3 regions of the Marichromatium sp. PS1 genome follow, and region 3 is predicted to be linked to each of the others. Evidence: predicted binding sites of a transcription regulator. Region 3 holds the regulator's gene; each other region holds the start of a gene.
The links. The regulator FNR, encoded in region 3, switches genes on or off when oxygen is low (the NO sensors DNR and NnrR bind a similar motif). The targets are predictions, from matches to a motif close to TTGATNTANATCAA.
Positions count from the first base shown of each region.

Region 1: a site for FNR is predicted at 2,479-2,492, ahead of ACAM26_RS05510 (ribonucleoside triphosphate reductase). Genes of this name have one in related genera too.
Region 2: a site for FNR is predicted at 2,257-2,270, ahead of ACAM26_RS16080 (SCP2 domain-containing protein). Genes of this name have one in related genera too.

Region 1 covers NZ_BAAFHB010000002.1:929,076-933,629, forward strand. The annotation lists gene ACAM26_RS05500 (anaerobic ribonucleoside-triphosphate reductase activating protein) at 1-32, opposite strand, end outside; gene nrdD (anaerobic ribonucleoside-triphosphate reductase) at 40-225, opposite strand; gene ACAM26_RS05510 (ribonucleoside triphosphate reductase) at 344-2,380, opposite strand; gene miaB (tRNA (N6-isopentenyl adenosine(37)-C2)-methylthiotransferase MiaB) at 2,683-4,014, shown strand; gene ACAM26_RS05520 (PhoH family protein) at 4,021-4,554, shown strand, end outside.
Region 2 covers NZ_BAAFHB010000006.1:99,696-104,249, forward strand. The annotation lists gene ACAM26_RS16070 (TRAP transporter large permease) at 1-1,117, shown strand, start outside; gene ACAM26_RS16075 (universal stress protein) at 1,114-1,611, shown strand; gene ACAM26_RS16080 (SCP2 domain-containing protein) at 1,713-2,183, opposite strand; gene ACAM26_RS16085 (DUF808 domain-containing protein) at 2,311-3,246, shown strand; gene ACAM26_RS16090 (NUDIX hydrolase) at 3,269-3,709, shown strand; gene ACAM26_RS16095 (hypothetical protein) at 3,870-4,328, shown strand.
Region 3 covers NZ_BAAFHB010000002.1:1,092,157-1,096,710, reverse strand. The annotation lists gene ACAM26_RS06275 (CTP synthase) at 1-1,469, opposite strand, end outside; gene ACAM26_RS06270 (sulfur globule family protein) at 1,728-2,141, shown strand; gene ACAM26_RS06265 (hypothetical protein) at 2,155-2,403, opposite strand; gene fnr (fumarate/nitrate reduction transcriptional regulator Fnr) at 2,345-3,103, shown strand; gene dnaQ (DNA polymerase III subunit epsilon) at 3,214-3,945, opposite strand; gene rnhA (ribonuclease HI) at 3,952-4,383, opposite strand; gene ACAM26_RS06245 (class I SAM-dependent methyltransferase) at 4,376-4,554, opposite strand, start outside.

The DNA of each region.
Region 1 (4,554 bases), 160 kb from region 3:
CGCAGCGCGTCGGCTTCGGCTCGGTCGTGCATGCCGGGGTCAGGCCGCGGCGCGCTCGGCGTCCTTGCGATCGGTGGGGTTCTCGGTGAAGTAGCGACGCTGGGCGTGCTCGGCGCGCTTGCCGCCGTTGAACGCCGAGACCGGACGGTGATAGCCCATCACGCGGGTCCAGACCTCGCACTGAGTGCGCTCTTCGGGCTTGAGTTCGATGTTGGTGTCGGTCATTGCGTGGCTCCTTGGTCGATGCGGTTGCAAGTGGCCCTTGCGGGCTTGTTCGGGTCGATGCCGCGCCCCCGCGGGGGCGCGGCGTCCGCCGTGAGGCGGGGATGAGCTGAGCGGCGGCTTAGCAGCTGCAGGCCTGGCTGGCGCGCTTGTGGGCGATCAGCTCCTCGTCGCACAGCGGGCAGAACTCGTGCTCGCCGGAGATGTAGCCGTGCTTGGGGCAGATCGAGAACACCGGGGTGATGGTGATGTAGGGCAGACGGAAGTTCTCCAGCGCGCGGCGCACCAGACGCTTGCAGGCGTCGGTCGAGGAGATCTGCTCGGCCATGTAGAGGTGCAGCACGGTGCCGCCGGTGTACTTGCTCTGCAGCGCTTCCTGCTTGTCCAGTGCCTCGAAGGGATCGTCGGTGTAGCCGACCGGCAGCTGCGAGCTGTTGGTGTAGTAGGGCGTCTCCTCGGTGCCGGCCTGGATGATCGCCGGATAGCGCTTCTTGTCCTCGCGGGCGAAGCGATAGGTGGTGCCCTCGGCCGGCGTCGCCTCGAGGTTGTACATGCTGCCGGTGCTCTCCTGGAACTCGACCATGCGGGCGCGCACGTGGTCGATGAGACGGCAGGCGAGGGCATGACCCTGCGGCGTGGTGATGTCCTCGGCGTCCTTGGTGAAGTTGCGCACCATCTCGTTGATGCCGTTCACGCCGATGGTGGAGAAGTGATTGCGCAGGGTGCCGAGATAGCGCTTGGTGTAGGGGAAGAGCCCGGCGTCCATGTGACGCTGGATCACCTTGCGCTTGATCTCGAGGCTGTTGCGGGCGATCTCGAGCAGCTCGTCGAGACGTGCGAGCAGGCCCTGCTCGTCACCCTGATGGGTGTGACCGAGCCGCGCGCAGTTGATGGTGACGACGCCGAGCGAGCCGGTCTGCTCGGCCGAGCCGAACAGGCCGTTGCCGCGCTTGAGCAGTTCGCGCAGGTCGAGCTGCAGACGGCAGCACATCGAGCGCACCATGTTCGGCGAGAGCTCGGAGTTGATGAAGTTCTGGAAGTAGGGCAGGCCGTACTTCGCGGTCATCTCGAACAGTCGCTCGGCGTTCTCGCTCTCCCACGGGAAGTCCGGGGTGATGTTGTAGGTCGGGATCGGGAAGGTGAAGATCCGGCCCTTGGCATCGCCCTCGGTCATGACCTCGATGTAGGCACGATTGATCATGTCCATCTCGGTCTGCAGCTCACCGTAGGTGAACGGCTGCTCCTCGCCGCCGATCACCGGCACCTGCTCGCGCAGGTCCTCGGGGCACACCCAGTCGAAGGTGAGGTTGGTGAAGGGCGTCTGGGTGCCCCAGCGCGAGGGCACGTTGAGGTTGTAGATCAGTTCCTGGATGTACTGACGCACCTGCGCGTAATCGAGCCCGTCGACCCGCACATAGGGGGCCATGTAGGTGTCGAAGCTGGAGAACGCCTGGGCGCCGGCCCACTCGTTCTGCAGGGTGCCGAGGAAGTTGACGATCTGGCCGATGGCGCTCGACATGTGCTTGGGCGGCGCCGCCTCGACCCGGCCGGGCACGCCGTTGAGGCCCTCGGTGAGCAGGGTGCGCAGCGACCAGCCGGCGCAGTAGCCCGAGAGCATGTCGAGGTCGTGGATGTGCAGGTCGCCGTCGCGGTGGGCCTGGCCGATCTCGGGCGGGTAGACGTGGTTGAGCCAATAGTTGGCGATCATCTTGCCCGAGGTGTTGAGGATCAGCCCGCCGAGCGAGTAGCCCTGGTTGGCGTTGGCCGAGACGCGCCAGTCGGAGCGGTCGAGATATTCGTTGATCGAGCTGCCGACGTCGACCAGGGTGCGGCTGTCGTCGCGCAGCTTCTTGTGCTGCTCGCGATAGACGATGTAGGCGCGCGCGGTCTCGAAGTGGTTGGCGCTGATCAGGGTCTGCTCGATGATGTCCTGGATGCCCTCGATATCGGGGCTGCGACCGTCGTTGCTGCGGTGTGCCAGCACCTTGATCACCTGAGCGGTGAGCAGCCGCGCCTCGGCGGCGTCGAACTCGCCACTGGCCTGGCCGGCGCGCAGGATCGCCGACTCGATCTTGGACACATCGAAACGCACCTCCGTGCCGTCACGCTTGAGCGCGCGGGTAGGGATCGAGGGGAGGTCGGTCTGCGTCGTGTCCATGAAAAGCGGTCTCTCTGGTGGTTGGCACAAGATATTGTGGCGCGAACTATAGCGCCAACAAGATGATGTGTATAGCTCTCTTGTCGTTTTTGTTTTTTTTGATTTGCATCAATATTTTTGGGTTGCTTTTCTGACGGCTTTTGACAATTGGACAGTCTCTGTTCAGTGTTGCTTGCTTGACAGCTGTGCCCTTAATGCGCACAGTTCTTGGTTTCCTGTCATTTTCGGCCCAAGGTCCGGAGTCTCGTTTCCGGTCCATGTCGTCGCCGCGTTCGCGGCCCCGGCGCAACCCACAGACGGCCATGCATCGCAAGCTCTACATACAGACCTACGGCTGCCAGATGAACGAGCACGACTCCGCGCGCATCGCGGATCTGCTGCGTGTCTCCGCTGGCATGGAGCTCGTCGAGCGTCCCGAGGACGCCGATGTGCTGCTGCTCAACACCTGCTCGATCCGCGAGAAGGCGCAGGAGAAGGTCTTCTCCCAACTCGGACGCTGGCGCCCCTGGAAGACGCGACGCCCCGAGCTGGTGATCGGCGTCGGTGGCTGCGTGGCCAGCCAGGAGGGCGAGGCGCTGCGTGAGCGTGCGCCCTTCGTCGACCTGGTGTTCGGCCCCCAGACCCTGCACCGGTTGCCGCAGATGCTGCGCGCGCTGGACGCGGGTGAGCCGCCCCAGGTCGATGTCTCCTTCCCCGAGATCGAGAAGTTCGACCGCCTGCCGGCGCCGAGCGTCTCCGGGCCGAGCGCCTTCGTCTCGGTGATGGAGGGGTGCTCGAAGTACTGTACCTATTGCGTGGTGCCCTACACCCGCGGCGAGGAGATCAGTCGTCCGTTCGACGACGTGATCGCCGAGGTCGCCGGGCTGGCCGAGCGTGGGGTACGCGAGGTCAATCTGCTGGGGCAGAACGTCAACGCCTATCAGGGACCGATGCACGAGCCGGCCGGTGAGTGCGCCGACCTGGCGCTGCTGGTCCATTATGTCGCGGCGATCGATGGCATCGAGCGCATCCGCTTCACCACCAGCCACCCGCTGGCCTTCTCCGATGCGCTGATCGAGGCCTTCGCCGAGGTGCCGCAGCTGGTCGATTTCCTTCACCTGCCGGTGCAATCGGGTTCCGATCGGGTGCTCGAGGCGATGAAGCGCGGCCATACCGCGAGCGAGTATCGCGACAAGATCGCGCGGCTGCGCGCGGTGCGCCCCGATATCTGCATCTCCTCGGACTTCATCGTCGGCTTCCCCGGCGAGACCGAGGCGGACTTCGACGCGACCCTGGCGCTGGTCGACGAGATCGGCTTCGACCACAGCTACAGCTTCATCTACAGCCGGCGTCCCGGGACGCCGGCGGCCGACTACCCGGACGATGTCCCGCTGGAGGTCAAGAAACACCGCCTGGAGCGCCTCCAGCGGCGCATCGACACCAATGCCCAGCGCATCAGCCGACAGATGGTCGGCACGGTGCAGCGGGTGCTGGTCGAGGGACCCTCGCGCAAGGATCCCTTCCAGCTCGCCGGCCGTACCGAGAACAATCGGGTGGTCAACTTCACCGGGGACCCGGCGCTGATCGGCGACTTCGTCGACCTGATCATCACCGAGGCCCTGCCCAATTCACTGCGTGGGCGTCTGGACGTCTAGGATCGCTTGTCTACTCAACCCGAAACTCTCGATCTGGAACTCGAACCCGAGGATAACCTCCGTCTGGCCAACCTCTGCGGTCAGTTCGACCAGCACCTGCGTCAGCTCGAGCGGCGCCTCGGCATCGAGATCGGCAACCGTGGCACGAGCTTCCGCCTGATCGGCGAGCGCGATGCCGTGCGCCTCGCCGAGCAATTGTTGCAGTCGCTCTACCGCGAGGCCGCCGAGACCACGCTGACCCCGGAGTCGATCCATCTCGCGCTCCAGCAATCGGGCGCCGATGCCCTGCTCGAACAGGCCGGGGCGCGGCTGCCCGAGGTGGTGATCCGCACCAAGCGCGGGCTGATCAAGGGGCGCGGTCCCAGCCAACAGGCCTATCTGCACGCCATCCTCAACCACGACATCAACTTCGGCGTGGGACCGGCCGGTACCGGCAAGACCTATCTGGCGGTGGCCTGCGCGGTCGAGGCGCTGGAGTCCGACCGGGTGCGCCGGGTGCTGCTGGTGCGTCCCGCGGTCGAGGCCGGTGAGCGTCTGGGG
Region 2 (4,554 bases), on a different contig from region 3:
AATGGCCTCGGTGCTCGCCTGCATGCTGTTCGCCGCCGTCTCCGGCTCGTCGCCGGCGACCGTCGCCGCCATCGGCACCATCGTCATCGCCGGCATGGTCAAATCCGGCTATCCGAAGGAGTTCGCCGCGGGCGTCATCACCAATGCCGGCACCCTCGGCATCCTCATCCCGCCCTCGATCGTGATGCTGGTCTATGCCGCGGCCACCGAGGTCTCGGCCGCGCGCATGTTCATGGCCGGCTTCATCCCCGGGTTGATGATGGGCCTGATCCTGATGATCGCCATCTATATCGTCGCCCGCATCAAGAAGCTGCCCTCGCAGCCCTGGCCCGGCTTCCGCGAGATCTTCCGCGCCGCCTTCAGCGCCTCCGGCGGCATCCTGCTGATCGTCATCGTGCTCGGCTCGATCTACGGCGGCGTGGCCAGCCCCACCGAGGCGGCGGCGGTGTCTGCGGTCTATGCCTTCCTGGTCGCGGTCATCGGCTACCGTGACATGGGTCCGCTCAAGACCGTGCCCTGGCGCTACCAGGGCGAGGGCTTCTTCCGCATGCTCGGGCGCAACACCTGGCAGGTACCCACGGCGCTGGCCACCAGCTTCGCCCACCCCGAGGTGCGCAAGGTGGTGCTGGATGCGGCCAAGGTCTCGATCATGCTGCTGTTCATCATCGCCAACGCGATGCTGTTCGCCCATGTGCTGACCACCGAGCGCATCCCGCACCAGATCGCCGAGTCGATCGTCGCGTGGGGCCTCGAGCCGTGGATGTTCCTCATCGTGGTCAACATCCTGCTGCTGATCGCCGGCAACTTCATGGAGCCCTCGGCGATCCTGCTGATCATGGCGCCGATCCTCTTCCCGATCGCCATGCAGCTCGGTATCGACCCGATCCACTTCGGTATCATCATGGTCGTCAACATGGAGATCGGCATGCTCACGCCGCCGGTCGGGCTCAACCTGTTCGTCACCGCCGGCATCACCGGCGAGAGCATCGGCTGGGTCATCAAGGCGGTGCTGCCGTGGATGCTGCTGCTCCTTGGCTTCCTGATGTTGATCACCTATATCCCGCAGATCTCGCTGTTCCTGCCGGAATACATCGACCAATTGCAGGGTTATAAATGATGACGAACCAGATGCCGACCTATCAGCACATCCTCTACGCATCGGACTTCGGCACCCACACCCGTCCGGTCTTCCACAACGCCGTGGCACTGGCCAAGAGCACCGGCGCGCGGATCACCATGCTGCACGTGGTCGAGCCGATGGGCAGCACCGGCCAGACGGTGGTCGGCGCCTATCTGCCCGACATGAACCGCAAGCAGCACGAGCAGGAGGTGCTCAAGGAGGTGCTCGCCACCCTCCACAAGCGCCTGGCCAAGTACTGCGCCGAGGTCCCCGGCTCGTGCAACGCCGAGTCGGAGATCGTCGAGGCGCTGGAAGTGGCCAGCGGCCTGCCCTCGGAGGAGATCCTGCGGGTGGCCAAGGCGCGCGAGGCCGATCTGATCGTGCTCGGTACCCGCACCCATGCGCAGATGGGGCTGGGTGCGATCGGTTCGACCGCTCGCAAGGTGCTGCACAACAGCCCGATCCCGGTGCTGATCGTGCCCAACCACTGAGAGGACGCGCCAGGGACGGCGCCAGGACGGCATCGCAACGAAAACGCCCCGTCAGGCTTGGCCTGACGGGGCGTTTTCATCTGCGCCGAAGCGGCATCGGCTCAGTGACCGGGGAAGCGCACCCCGGCCATGCGATCGATCGCACGGGTCAGCGGCTGCCAGCGCTCCGGCGGCTCGAAGGCGTCGAGGAAGTTCTTCAGATACAGACCGAGCTCGGTGCTGCCCGACATCCGCAGCCGACGCTGGAAGAACAGGGTGTCGGCGTCCTCCTGACGCGCCGCCAGCATCATGAACTCGCGGGTGTCGCCGGCGATGCTGGCATCAGCCGGGCGCTGCTCGCCGTAGCCCTGGATGCGGCCATTCTCGAAGCCGAGGCGATAGCGCACGCCCATGTCGGCGATCTCGATGGCGACCTGACGCCCCTCGAGGAAGTCGAGCTCGCCATCGGCGATCGCCTCCTTCATCACCTGATTGAGGATGCGTGCCAGCGCGCGGCTGTGAAAGGTCGTCGGCATCAGGCGCAGCGGCAGGGAGAGCGGGCGCAGCAGACGGGGGGGAAGGACAGACGACATGGTGGTAGTGATCTCTATCAAGGACTTTTATCAGATTAACATTGGATTTTCGCTGCTCTCTCGACACAAGCGAATGACGCATGTCAAATAGCCACTTTGGCCGTTCGCTACCGGGAGACCCGTCACCATGGCCACCAGCCTGCTCGCCCTGCTCGACGACATCGCCAGCGTGCTCGACGACGTCTCGCTGCTGACCAAGGTCGCGGCGCGCAAGACCGCGAGCGTCCTCGGCGACGACCTCGCGGTCAACGCCGAACAGGTCCACGGGCTGCGCGCCGAACGTGAACTGCCGGTGGTCTGGGCGGTGTTCAAGGGCTCGCTGCGCAACAAGCTGATCCTGGTCCCGGCCGCGCTGCTGATCAGCGCACTCGCCCCCTGGGCGATCATGCCGCTGCTGATGCTCGGCGGACTGTTTCTCTGCTACGAGGGCTTCGAGAAGGTCGCCCACCGTCTCCACGGCAACCCCAAGGGCGAGACGCGCGAGACCGAGCTCGAACAGGCCCTCGCCGACCCCGCGACCGATCTCGCCGCCGTCGAGCGCACACGCATCGCCGGCGCCATCCGCACCGACTTCATCCTCTCGGCCGAGATCATCGTCATCACCCTGGGCACCGTCGAGCAGGCCGGCTTCCTCACCCAAGTGCTGGTTCTCGCCGGCATCGCGCTGCTGATGACCATCGGGGTCTACGGTCTGGTCGCGGCCATCGTCAAGCTCGACGACGCCGGGCTCTATCTCAGTCGCAGCGGCGGCGAGGGGGCACTCGCCAGCGCGCGACGCCGACTCGGCGAGACCATCCTGCGTGCCGCGCCACGGCTGATGAAGGGGCTGTCGATCGTCGGCACCATCGCCATGTTCCTGGTCGGCGGCGGCATCCTCGTCCATGGCCTGCCGATCATCGGCGAGCCGCTCCACCATCTCGCCGAGGTCCTCGCCGGGCTGCCCGTGCTCGGCGCTCCGCTCGCAACCCTGGTGCCGCTGCTGATCAACGCCCTGATCGGCATCCTCGCCGGCGCCCTGGTACTCAGCGTGGTCGAGGCCATCGGTCGGCTGCGTCGCGCATAGCCCCAACCCAGGAAGGTCAACGATGCCCGCACCCGTCACCCCGCTACTCACCGTCGACGTCATCATCGAGCTGATCGACCGACCCGAGCGTCCGATCGTGTTGATCGAGCGGCGCAACCCGCCCCACGGCTGGGCCATCCCCGGAGGCTTCGTCGATCCCGGCGAGCGGGTCGAGCGCGCCGCGGTCCGCGAGGCGCTGGAGGGGACCGCGCTGCAGGTCGAGCTGCACGCACTGCTCGGCGTCTACTCGTCGCCACTGCGCGACCCGCGCGCCCATACCGCCAGCGCGGTCTATATCGCCACCGCCAGCGGCGAGCCCGAAGCCCGTGATGATGCCAAGGGCGTCGAACTGTTCCATCCCGATACGCTTCCCGAGCGTCTCGCCTTCGATCACGCCGAGATCCTCACCGACTATCGCCGCTTCCGCCTGGTCGGCACCCTGCCCCCGCCACGCCTGGGTTGATCCACCGTCACACAATCCGACGGCGCCACGACCAGACCGGCAAGCACCGAGCCGCTCGGCACCTCGTGACGGCACAGCCTGGGTGAACAGACCACTTGATCGAGATCGCCTGGGCGTCAACATCAAGCCCCGTCAACCGATCACCAGGAGCACCATCGGTATGCGCCCGATCCGCCATCTTGCCACCCTGCCACTGCTCGCGCTCCTCGTCGCCTGCACCGGCATGCCCACCACCGAGGATGACCTCACCGACACCGCCATCCCCCGCCTGCTCGGTCCCGACGAGACCCTGGTCGAGGTCCAGACCAGCGACACCGAGCCACTACGCCTCGAAGGCCGCATCGAGGGCTATGCCGGTCCCGCCTACGCCATCCGCAGCACCCCCGGCGAGCGCCTGAAGATCACCCTGGAGAGCGCGAGCAGCAACGTCTATTTCAACGTCCACGACGCCGCCGACGGCAGCGCCACCGCGGTCTTCCGCGGCGAGTTCGAGGGTCGCACCGCCACCCTCACCGCCACCGGCCCGACCGTCTGGCTGATCCGCCCCTTCCAGCCCCGCGCCTCGGCACGACGCGGCGAGCGCATCGACTTCAGCATCCGTATCACCCGCAACGGATAGGTCAGCGCCGCCAGCCGCCAGCCGCCAGCCGCCAGCCGCCAGCCGCCAGCCGCCAGCCGCCAGCCGCCGGGGGATTGAACCGCAATGGCGCGAAGGACACGAAGGGGGTTCGTAGGGTGGGCAAAGCGCAGCGTGCCCACCGCGTGCTGGCGAAGACGTGATCTGAGAGACAGGTCGTCGAGGCGGGGTTGTTCGGAATCCCTTCGGATCGAATCCCCCCCCCTTT
Region 3 (4,554 bases):
CAGCCGGAGAAACGCATCCCCGCGTCCTTCATCTGGTTGAGGTAGCGGTTGTTGAACTCGTAGCGGTGACGATGACGCTCGCGCACCTGCGGCTCGCCGTAGACGCTGCGCGCCAGGCTGCCCGGCTCGAGCCGGCAGTTCTGACCGCCGAGACGCATGGTACCGCCGAGGTCGCCGTCGGCGTCGCGGGTCTCGACCCGCCCCTGGTCGTCGCGCCACTCGGTGATCAGGCCGATCACCGGATGCGGGGTCTTGGGATCGAACTCGGTGCTGTGCGCGCCCTCGAGACCGACCAGATCGCGGGCGTACTCGATCACCGCCACCTGCATGCCGAGACAGATGCCGAGATAGGGCACGCGGTTCTCGCGGGCATAGCGCACCGTGGCGATCTTGCCCTCGACGCCGCGCTCGCCGAAGCCGCCCGGGACGAGGATGGCGTCGAGCCCCTCGAGACAGGCGGTGCCCTCGCGCTCGACCTGCTCGGAGTCGACATAGACCACCTCGACCTTGGTCGAGGTGTGCACTCCGGCGTGGGCCAGCGACTCGGAGAGCGACTTGTAGGCCTCGGTCAGGTCCATGTACTTGCCGACCATGCCGATGCGCACCGCGTGCTCGGGCTTGTCGAAGCCGTCGAGTACCCGATCCCACTCGCTGAGGTCGGCCTCGGGCACGTCGAGCTGGAACTGGCGCACCACCAGGGCGTCGAGTTCCTGGGCGTGGAGCAGACGCGGGATGCGGTAGATGTTGTCGGCGTCGATCGCCGAGATCACCGCCGCCACGTCGACATTGGTGAACAGCGCGATCTTGCGCCGCTCGTCCTCCGGCAGCAGATGCTCGGCGCGACACAGCAGGATGTCGGGCTGGATGCCGATCGAGCGCAGCTCCTTGACCGAGTGTTGGGTCGGCTTGGTCTTGATCTCGCCGGCGGTGCGGATATAGGGCACCAGGGTGAGATGCATGAACATCGCGTTCTCGCGACCCTCCTCGACGCGCATCTGACGGATCGCCTCGAGGAAGGGCAGCGACTCGATGTCGCCGACGGTGCCGCCGATCTCGACCATCGCGATGTCGGCGCCCTCGGCGCCGAGCCGGATGCTCTGCTTGATCTCGTCGGTGATGTGCGGGATGACCTGCACGGTACGGCCCAGATACTCGCCGCGGCGCTCCTTGCGCAGCACGCTCTCGTAGATCTGGCCGGTGGTGAAGTTGTTGTTGCGACCCATGCGGGTGCGCAGGAAACGCTCATAGTGGCCCAGATCGAGATCGGTCTCGGCCCCATCATCGGTCACGTAGACCTCACCGTGCTGAAACGGGCTCATGGTGCCCGGATCGACGTTGATGTAGGGGTCGAGCTTGATCATCGTGACCTTCAGGCCACGCGCCTCGAGGAGTGCGCCGAGCGATGCCGAGGAAATGCCTTTTCCCAGCGATGAGACAACACCGCCGGTGATGAAAATATACTTTGTCATATGGAAGCAGGAGGGAGTCGAGGGCGGTCGCCCGAATGCCCGGACAAACTACCAAAATCGCGTGCTCGGCTCAATCCGCGGCGCATCATGGGTTGCCGAGTCCGACCCGACGTACACGATTCGCCACCCCACCGCCTTCACAAAGCCAGGCGTGCCGCGTATATTCCGCTTGCGCCTCGTCTCGCAGACCGACGCGCCCCTCCGCCCCGGCGGGCGGACCACAACGGCTGAAGCATTTCAATAGTCAGGAGTGGCAATATGCATAAGCTTGCGAAAGTGATCGGTATCGCTGCCATCACCGGTACCGCTGCCTTCTCGATGAACACCGCCCAGGCATGGTGGGGCGGCCCCGGCTGGGGTGGCTACGGCCCCGGCTACGGCTCCGGCTGGGGTGACTGGTTCAACGACATGTTCGGAGACGGCTGGGGCGACTTCAACATGAACATGAGCGGCGGCGGGCGCGGCTGGGGCCGCGGGCGCGGCTGGGGCCGTGGCTACGGCTATGGCTACGACTACCCCTACTACGGCGGTTACGGCCCCTACGGCTATGGCGCACCTTACGGCTACGGCGCACCCTACGGCTACGGCGCGCCCTACTACGGTGGCGTCCCCTATGCGCCCTACGGCGCACCGGCCGCGCCGGCAGCCCCTGCGGAGAGCGGCTCCAAGTAATCCGCAGCTGCGCTCAGCGCAGCGCCGACAAGAAGCCGCGCCAGTCCTGGCGCGGTTTTTTTGTGGGTAATCGTCGCCATGACGAGTACGCCGACACGTTAACCGGCTTGTAATCCAGGATGGTTCCGGTTAAAAAAGAAAATATTTGATCCAGATCAATACGACCACTCATTCCGGGTGAGTCGGCGGAAAGGTGTGTTGTCGTGAGCCAGCGAAAAGTGGTTTCGTTAGAGACGATTCGGGTCGCATGCAAGAATTGCACGCTCTCATCCCTGTGTCTGCCCATGGGGCTGACACAGGAGGACGTCGAGCGCCTCGACGACATCGTCAAGCGCACCCGACCGCTCCATCGGGGGGATTTCCTGTTTCGCGACGGAGATCGTTTCCGTTCGCTCTACGTGGTCAAGACCGGCTCGGTGAAGACCTTCGCCCCCAGCCCCGAGGGCGGCGAGCAGGTACTCGGTTTTCACCTGCCCGGCGAGATCATCGGTCTCGACGCCATCGACAAGGATGAGCACGCCTGTTCGGCCAAGGTGCTCGAGACCTCGGCGATCTGCGAGATCCCCTTCCAGCGACTCGAGGAGCTCACCTGCTCCATCCCCAGTCTGCAGCATCAGATGTACCGGCTGCTGAGCAAGGAGATCGGTCACGACACCGACATGCTGCTGCTGCTCGGCAAGAAGAACGCCGAGGAGCGTCTCGCCGCCTTCCTGCTCAGCCTCTCGCAGCGCCTGCACAAACGCGGGCTCTCGCCCTCCGACTTCTATCTCAGCATGTCGCGCCACGAGATCGGCAACTATCTCGGGCTCGCGGTGGAGACCGTCAGCCGGCTGTTCACCCGCTTCCAGGACGACGGCCTGATGCGCGTCGACCGCAAGCACATCGAACTGCTCGACCTGCCCGCGCTCGAGGCGCTGGTCGGCGGCAACGGTCAGGGCCGACGCCAGAACCAGCAGCGCTGAGCGCACTGGAGCGACCGAGTCCGCCTACCCTCAGGCGCGCGCGGACCGCTCCACTGAGACGCGAGCGGGGGTGAGCGCAACTCACGCCCCGGCACACGGAACACCGCCGCTCAACCCGGCTCGCGCAACCACAGACAGCCCTCGGCACTCGCCTTGTCGATCGCCTCGAGCCGCGCCGCATGCGCCCCGAGCGCGCGCTCATCGGCCCGCACCACCCGCAACGGCGGGCGCTCGGCGCTGATCCGGCCGTGCTCCCCGGTCGCGCCCTGAGCGCCCTCGCCCGCCGTCTCGACCTCGCCGAGCCCGAGCTTCACCTGCCCACCGGTCATCGCCAGATAAACATCGGCGAGGATCTCGGCGTCGAGCAGGGCGCCGTGCAGGTCGCGCTGCGAGTTGTCGACGTCGTAGCGCTTGCACAGCGCATCGAGGCTGTTGCGCTGTCCCGGATGGAGGCGGCGCGCCATCATCAGGGTATCGGTGACCGAGCACAGCGCTTCGATGCGCGGCGCCTCCGGCTGCCACAGCCGCAGCTCGTGGTCGAGGAACCCGACATCGAACGCGGCGTTATGGATGATCAGCTCGGCGCCGCGCACATAGTCGAGAAAGGCCTCGGCCAGCTCGCCGAAGCGCGGCTTGTCGGCGAGAAAGTCGTTGGTGATGCCGTGCACCTCGACCGCGCCGGCATCGATCTCGCGATCGGGCTGGATATAGCAATGGAAGTTGTTGCGGGTCAGGCGTCGGTCGACCAGCTCCACACAGCCGATCTCGATGATGCGATGCCCGTCCTGCGGGTCGAGACCCGTGGTCTCGGTATCGAGCACGATCTGACGTGTCTGCTGCATGGCCATCTACCTCGGGATACCCTGATTGGCGAGCTGATCGGCGCGTTCGTTGCCGGGGTGGCCGGCATGCCCCTTGACCCAGTGCCAACGCACCTGATGGTCGGCGAGCGCGGCATCGAGCCGCTCCCACAGGTCACGGTTCTTCACCGGCTGGCGACTGGCGGTCCGCCAGCCGTTGCGCTTCCAACGCGGCATCCACTCGCCCACCCCGCGCTTGACGTACTGCGAGTCGGTGGTGATCTCGATCTCGCTCGACCGCTTGAGCGACTCCAGCGCCATGATCACCGCCATCAACTCCATGCGGTTGTTGGTGGTCTCGCGTTCGCCGCCGCAAAGGCTCTTCTCGGCCTCGCCCCAGCACAGCAGCACCCCCCAGCCGCCGGGGCCGGGATTGCCCTTGCAGGCGCCATCGGTATAGGCGTGCACCGCCTCAGACATGTGGATTCCTCCGTGCGGTCGGTTCAACCCGTCCCGGCAACAATTGTCGGCGACCCCGCCACGACGGACGCAGCGGGGTGAGCGTCGACACCCGCTTGACCGCGCGCAGCACATAGACCCCGCCGAGCGCCGGCAGCAGACGCCGCCCCAGGGTCTCGATACGCGGCCCGC